Linked DNA regions of Endozoicomonas gorgoniicola. The protein of the gene in region 1 binds, or shares a complex with, the protein of each later gene. Links are inferred from orthologs where the notes say so. Each region holds a gene or a part of one and is shown in the gene's direction. Other genes may lie near its edges.

Region 1 (3,244 bases):
GGAGACTTTATCATGGCTTTGACTGTTGAAAAGAAAGCTGAAATCATCAAGGAATTCGGTCGCTCTGAAGGTGACAGCGGCTGCCCTGAAGTTCAGGTAGCTCTGCTGACTGCAAACATCGAAGGTCTGCAGTCTCACTTCAAGGCTAACCACAAGGATCACCACTCCCGTCGCGGCCTGATCCGCATGGTAAACCAGCGTCGCAGCATGCTGGACTACCTGAAGCGTAAGGACGTTGAGCGCTACCGCAGCCTGATCGAACGTCTGGGTCTGCGTCGCTAATAGCCTTCGGGATTGGCACGGGTGGTTTCTGTTGAAACCACCGGCAGAACAGGAAGGCTTTGCTGTAGCACAGGCTCCGCAAGGCTTCCGCAGTCAGAGCACCGCTAGCTTCCATTGTGTGGCTGGCGGTGTTTTGTATTGAGCAGACACTGGAATTTAGAGTGTCTGTATGAAAAAAGAGCCAGTAGTGGCTCTCTATCCAGCCCTGACCTTATTTTGCTGTCAAATCGGGGTGCAATTCCAAGTCTCTCTGGTGCTTTTTCAGGCAGAAAGTTTCAGACGAAGGTTTCAGACGAAGGTTTCAGACAGAAAGTGCAAACCAGAAGGTTTTGAATTGCATCCGTGTCTCGTGACAGCCACAGATGGTTGGGGTTTTACTAAAGGAAAACGTTGTGACTCAAGAAAACGTTGTGACTCCGGTAACCAGGACTTTTACATTTGGTGACCAGACCATCACTCTGGAAACAGGTCGCGTTGCCCGTCAGGCATCGGGTGCAGTTCTGGCAACCATGGGTGATACAGCCGTTCTGGCAACGGTGGTTGGCTCTAAAGAAGCGAAACCAGGACAGGACTTTTTCCCTCTGTCCGTCCACTATCAGGAAAAAACCTACGCTGCGGGCAAAATCCCCGGCGGTTTCCTGAAACGTGAAAGCCGTCCCAGCGAAAAAGAAACCCTGACTTCCCGCCTGATCGACCGTCCTATCCGCCCTCTGTTCCCTAAAGGCTTCATGAATGAAGTTCAGGTGGTTCTGACCGTTGTGTCTGTCGACAAGAAAAACGATCCGGATATTCTGGCGATGGTGGCCTGCTCTGCTGCCCTGGCTATTTCCGGTATTCCTTTCCAGGGGCCTATTGGTGGTGCGCGTGTCGGCTTTAACGAAGAGAAGGGCTACCTGCTGAACCCAAGCTATGCCGAGCTGGAAACGTCCGAGCTGGACATGGTGGTAGCAGGTACCAAAGACGCCGTATTGATGGTTGAGTCTGAAGCGCAAGAGCTGACTGAAGACGAAATGCTGGGCGCGGTGCTGTTTGCACACCAGGAATACCAGTCTGTTATCTCTGCCGTTGAAGCGTTTGCGGCTGAAGTCGGCAAGCCTGTCTGGGACTGGGCTGCTGCTGCTGAAAACGTAGAACTGAAAGAGAAGATGTCTGCGTTCGAAGGCAAGATGCGTGAAGCTTACCAGATCACCATCAAGCAGGATCGTTATGCTGCGGTGGGTGTACTGAAGCAGGAAGTGCTGGAATCTCTGGCCGGTGAAGAAGAAGGTCAGTTCGACGCGTCTGATGTTGAGAAGGCATTCTCCAGTCTGGAAAAATCCGTAGTACGCGGCAATATTATCAATGGTATGCCTCGTATCGACGGTCGTGACACCAAAACCGTTCGTCCGATCAACGTAGAAATCGGTGTTCTGCCAAAGACTCACGGTTCTGCGCTGTTTACCCGTGGTGAAACCCAGGCTCTGGTCACTACGACTCTGGGTACTGCCCGTGACGCACAGATTATCGATAGTCTGGAAGGTGAAACCAAAGATCCGTTCATGCTGCACTACAACTTCCCTGCTTACTCTGTCGGTGAGTGTGGTCGTATGGGTGCGCCGGGTCGTCGTGAAATTGGTCACGGTCGTCTGGCTCGTCGCGGTGTTCAGGCCATGCTGCCGACTCAGGACGAGTTCCCATACACCGTTCGTGTGGTCTCTGAAATCACTGAATCCAACGGTTCAAGCTCCATGGCTTCCGTGTGTGGTTCTTCCCTGGCGCTGATGGATGCGGGTGTGCCTCTGAAAGCACCAGTGGCCGGTATTGCTATGGGTCTGGTGAAAGAAGGTGACCAGTTTGCAGTCCTGACCGACATTCTGGGTGATGAAGACCACCTGGGTGATATGGACTTTAAAGTAGCCGGTACTTCCGAAGGTATTACTGCTTTGCAGATGGATATCAAGATTGCCGGTATCACCGAAGAGATCATGGAAATCGCCCTGGATCAGGCGATGGACGCGCGTCTGCACATTCTGGACGAAATGAATAAGGTGATCAGCGAGAGCCGTTCCGAGCTGAACGAAAACGCGCCGATGACCATGTCCCTGAAGATCGACACCGACAAGATTCGTGATGTTATCGGTAAAGGTGGTGCGACCATCCGTTCTATCTGTGAAGACACTGGTGCTTCTGTTGATATCGACGACAGTGGTATGGTGAAAATCTTTGCTGATGATAAGGAAAAGGCTCAGGCTGCTTACGACCGTGTTTACGGTATTACTGCTGACGCTGAGGTTGGTCAGATCTACACCGGTGAAGTTACCCGTATCGTAGACTTTGGTGCGTTTGTGAGTGTTCTGCCGGGTCGTGACGGCTTGGTGCACATTTCTCAAATCGCTGATGAGCGCGTAGAGAAAGTGTCTGACTACCTGCAAATGGGTCAGCAGGTTGAAGTGGTTGTACTGGACATTGACTCCCGTGGCCGTATCAAGCTGAGCATCAAAGAAGTTGCCCGCGCTAAGGAACAGGCGTCTTAAGGGAGCTTAAATAGATCGCTGTCCGCTGATGGTTTTATGAACAGACAAAAAACCCTGAATTTCTTCAGGGTTTTTTTTGTTTCTATTGATCAACTCAGTCGCTGGTTGATCTCGCCGGCAATAATCTCGGCCTGTGGTCCGAGAATAACTTGCAGGCTACTGCTGCTCAGGCGAACAACACCTTTCGCGCCCAGTGCTTTCAGACCGGCTTCGTCAACATTGTTGGAGTCTTTCAGCGTCAGTCGCAGACGGGTAATGCAGGCACCGACTTCTTTCAGGTTTTCCTGTCCACCCAGCAGGGCGATGTAGCGTTCAGCTCGTCCGGACTGTTCCATTTCAACGGTTTCTACTACTACTTCTTCATCCTCACGACCTGGTGTTTTCAGATTGAAAGCTTTGATGCCAAAGTAGAAGGCGCAGAAGTAGATAGCGGCAAAGGCCAGGCCGAT
Region 2 (3,929 bases), 3.2 Mb from region 1 along the record:
TCTCTGTCGAGCAACGCCCCCTGATTCCGGGCGTGAGGAAGGTCCCGGGACTGTCAGCAATTATAATCGGCTTTATTTATTTTGAAACGCCGAGTCATTCCCCGGTAAGAATTCCATTCCTGCGCCCAGTACTTGCCTGAACCAAGCACTTCAGGAAGTACTAATGTGTCATATCGTTACCCTCACAGACCACAGAAGTGTTGTATGCTGGTCTGACGGTGTAAGTCTGATGGCAGTTAATAAAACCGGTTTACTCCGCATCGTGTTAAGCCCGAGTGACAAACCGGAAAAGAAAGAGCGGGCCGTTCCGGCACGAGAGGCTAGCCTCTAAACCGTATCGGTACTCTATGAAGAGAATGTTAATCAACGCAACTCAATCGGAAGAGTTGCGTGTTGCACTGGTAGACGGACAACGCCTGTATGATCTGGATATAGAATCAGGCGCCCGTGAGCAGAAAAAAGCCAACATCTACAAAGGCAAGATCACTCGTGTCGAGCCAAGCCTCGAAGCAGCTTTTGTTGACTTCGGCGCTGAACGTCATGGTTTCCTGCCCCTGAAAGAAATTTCACGGGAATATTTCAACTCATCCTATTCCGGTGGGCGTCCCAGCATTAAGGACGTCATCAAGGAAGGTCAGGAAGTCATTATCCAGGTGGATAAGGAAGAGCGCGGCAACAAAGGCGCGGCTCTGACCACACTGGTCAGCCTGGCTGGACGCTACCTGGTTCTGATGCCAAACAACCCCCGTGCCGGTGGCATTTCCCGTCGTATTGAAGGTGATGAACGAGCTGAGTTGCGTGAAACCCTGAGCCAGCTGAATATCCCTGCTGAAATGGGCGTCATTGTTCGCACCGCAGGCCTGGGTCGTAACCAGGAAGAACTGCAGTGGGATCTGGATTACCTGCTTCAGCTCTGGAGTTCCATCAAGGAGGCCGCCGAGCAGCCAGCCCCTCTGCTGATCTATCAGGAAAGCAACGTCATCATCCGTGCCATTCGCGACTACCTGCGTCAGGACATCGGCGAAGTACTGATCGACAAGCAGTCTGTCTATGACGAAGCCGTTACCTTCATCAAGCAGGTGATGCCGCAGTACGAGCATAAGATCAAGCTCTACAAAGACAGCATTCCACTGTTCAACCGCTTCCAGATCGAATCCCAGATTGAAACCGCCTTCCAGCGTGAAGTACGCCTGCCCTCCGGTGGCTCTATTGTTATCGATCCGACCGAAGCCCTGGTATCCATCGACATCAACTCTGCCCGGGCTACCCGTGGTGGCGATATCGAAGAAACGGCGCTGAACACCAACCTAGAAGCCGCTGACGAAATCGCCCGCCAACTGCGTCTGCGCGACATCGGCGGCCTGATCGTGATCGACTTTATCGACATGAGCCACAACCGCAACCAGCGCGAGGTTGAAAACCGTATCCGTCAGGCTCTGTCCATGGACCGCGCCAGAGTTCAGACTGGCCGCATCTCCCGCTTCGGCCTGCTGGAAATGTCCCGTCAGCGTCTGCGTCCATCCCTGGGTGAAACCAGTGGTGTTGTTTGCCCACGCTGCTCCGGACAAGGCACTATCCGGGATATCGAATCCCTGGCTCTGTCCATCCTGCGTCTGATGGAAGAAGAAGCCATGAAGGACAAGACCTCTGAAATCCGTGCCCAGGTGCCGGTATCAGTGGCTGCCTTCCTGCTGAACGAAAAACGTTCAATGATTGCCAAAATCGAGAAGCGTCACCAGGCTCGCGTTATTGTTATTCCAAACGCCAATCTGGACACTCCTCACTACGACGTTCAACGCCTGCGCGATGACCATGTTGCCGAACACGTTGAAAGCAGTTACGAGATTCTGGAAGCTGAAGACACGGTCGAACAGTCGGTCGCTACAGCCAAGCCTGCTCCCCGCCAGGAAGCAGCCGTCAAGACTGTTGCGCCTGCTCAACCAGCCCCTGTAAAGCAGGAAAAGCCCGGTCTGATCCGCTCTTTTGTTAAAGCCCTGGGCGGACTGTTTGGCGCTGAAGAAAGCACCGAAGAGCAGCCTAAGAAGACCCAGAGCCGTCAAAAGCCTCAGCCTTCTTCCCGTCCTCAGCGTGAACGCCAGCAGCCTCAGCAGCGCAGACAGCGCAGCAGTCGCGACCAGCAACGTGAAACCCGTGACAACCGTCGCGAACAGAGCGACGAACAACGCCAGAACCGTAACGAACGTCGTCGTGGCGGCCGTCAGGATCGTAGCGACTCTCGTTACGAGCAACGTGGCGACTCCCGCAGCGAGCAACGTAACGAGCAGGGCGACAACCGTCAGCAGCGCCAGCCTCGCCAGAGACAGGATCGTCAGGAAAGTCGCAGTCAGCGCCAGAAGCAGGAGCGCTTTGACCGCGAAGAACAGGTTTCCCGCAATGAAAGCCGGAGCGACGCCCATAAAGCCGATACTCTGAACCAGGAACCTGAACAACAGGGTGAAGACAACCGTCGCCGTCGCCGTCCGGGTTCTGCCCAGCGTCGTCGCAGCAACCGTCCGACTCAGCGTGACCGCAATGTACAGGATCAGCCAACGCTGCCATCCCTGTCCAAACCGCAGGAGTCCAAACCGCAGGAGTCCAGGCCACAAGAACCAAAAGCACAGGAAAAGCCAGCTGCAGCGCAGGAAGCCAAACCTGCTCCGGAAGCAAGAGCTGAGACACCAAAAGAGCGTAAGCCTGCGCCTCAGCCAGTAGCGAAAGCTGCTCCTGCAGACGCACAACCAGCTCCGAAAGCGCAACAGCCAAAACCTGAATTACAGATTCCGGCTGAAGCAGAAAAAACAGAGAAACCCATCATTGCCAAGCCTGCAGTCGAGGCAACTGACTCAGCAGAAAAAGCTGAACCTGCTGCAGACGTACGCAATGAAGCACCTGAATATGCTACTCGGGAACCACGTATGACTGAAATGGCCAAAGCGGTAGCGGCGAGCCATCAGCCTACGATCCCTGTTGAGACGGCTCCGGTTACTACTCCAGTAGAACTCACTCAGCCTGAAGCCCGGGCCGATCAGACTTTTGGTGATGCAGTAGAGCAGCTGCAAAATGCCCTGACTCAGCTGGCTGAAAAGCCTGAGGAAACCAGTGCAGACACCGCTCAGGTTGTAAAACCAGCTGCTGAAAAGCCAGCAGAATCTGCTGCCCAACAGCCTGTTGCTCAACAGCCTGCCGCTCAACAACCTGCCGCTCAACAAAAAGCTGCGAAGCCAGTGGTTCAGGAAACAGCTCCCGCTGCTGAAGAACAGGAAGCTGCTACAACAGCTCCTGACGTATCTGAACTTCAGGCACAGGTGGAAAGCACCTCTGAAAATCAGAGACCAGCTCGCCGTCGTCGCCGCAGTCGTGCCATGAACGACCCTCGACTGAAGCGGCAGCAGGCTGGACAAACCAAGGAAAGCAACCAGTCTGACTCCCAGACAGAAGCTTCCCGGTAAGCCTCTGTCAATTTGAAACAAAAAGGGCGTACCATTTTCGGTACGCCCTTTTGCTATAAACAACCATTAATACGCTAAAAGTTCGCCAGAAGCGCATCATTCAGCCGGTAAATATCTTCACGAAAACGCACCCGACCATTTTTTTCTGGCCAAGGGCAGACTTTCAGCACTAACGATTAATAAACCCTCGGTTCCATTTCCAGAGCCACACCAAACACCGCCTTCACCTTTTGCTGAATGACGCCAGCCAGATGAAGCAGTTCATCGGGCTCAGCACCACCATGATTCACCAGCACCAACGCCTGATACTGATAGGTACCGACACACCCTTCGCGGTAACCTCGCAAACCTGCCTTATCGATGAGCCAGCCAGCAGCCAGTTTCCACTGTTCATCAAAGGGGAAGGCAACCAGATCAGGAAACTCTGCTCTCAGCCGTTTAACAACATCAGCGTTCACGACCGGATTTTTAAAAAAACTA

The links.
Region 2: the proteins of pnp (region 1) and rne are in contact, whole or in part, in a cryo-EM structure (PDB 9QH0), measured with the Escherichia coli proteins. The link is inferred for Endozoicomonas gorgoniicola from one-to-one orthologs.

What each region holds. Positions count from the first base shown.
Region 1 is NZ_JAPFCC010000001.1:5,916,753-5,919,996, forward strand. What follows is about bases 315-3,243. They hold pnp (polyribonucleotide nucleotidyltransferase), read left to right. Parts: upstream 315-692; coding sequence 693-2,795; downstream 2,796-3,243. Other genes in these bases: nagE (N-acetylglucosamine-specific PTS transporter subunit IIBC), read right to left, coding at 2,885-3,243. In the rest of the region: rpsO (30S ribosomal protein S15), read left to right, coding at 13-282; more of nagE, read right to left, coding at 3,244-3,244. UniProt on the Escherichia coli protein: Involved in mRNA degradation. Catalyzes the phosphorolysis of single-stranded polyribonucleotides processively in the 3'- to 5'-direction. Also involved, along with RNase II, in tRNA processing.
Region 2 is NZ_JAPFCC010000001.1:2,688,651-2,692,579, forward strand. What follows is about bases 36-3,649. They hold rne (ribonuclease E), read left to right. Parts: upstream 36-347; coding sequence 348-3,449; downstream 3,450-3,649. Other genes in these bases: murB (UDP-N-acetylmuramate dehydrogenase), read right to left, coding at 3,626-3,649. Outside these bases: more of murB, read right to left, coding at 3,650-3,929. UniProt on the Escherichia coli protein: Endoribonuclease that plays a central role in RNA processing and decay. Required for the maturation of 5S and 16S rRNAs and the majority of tRNAs. Also involved in the degradation of most mRNAs.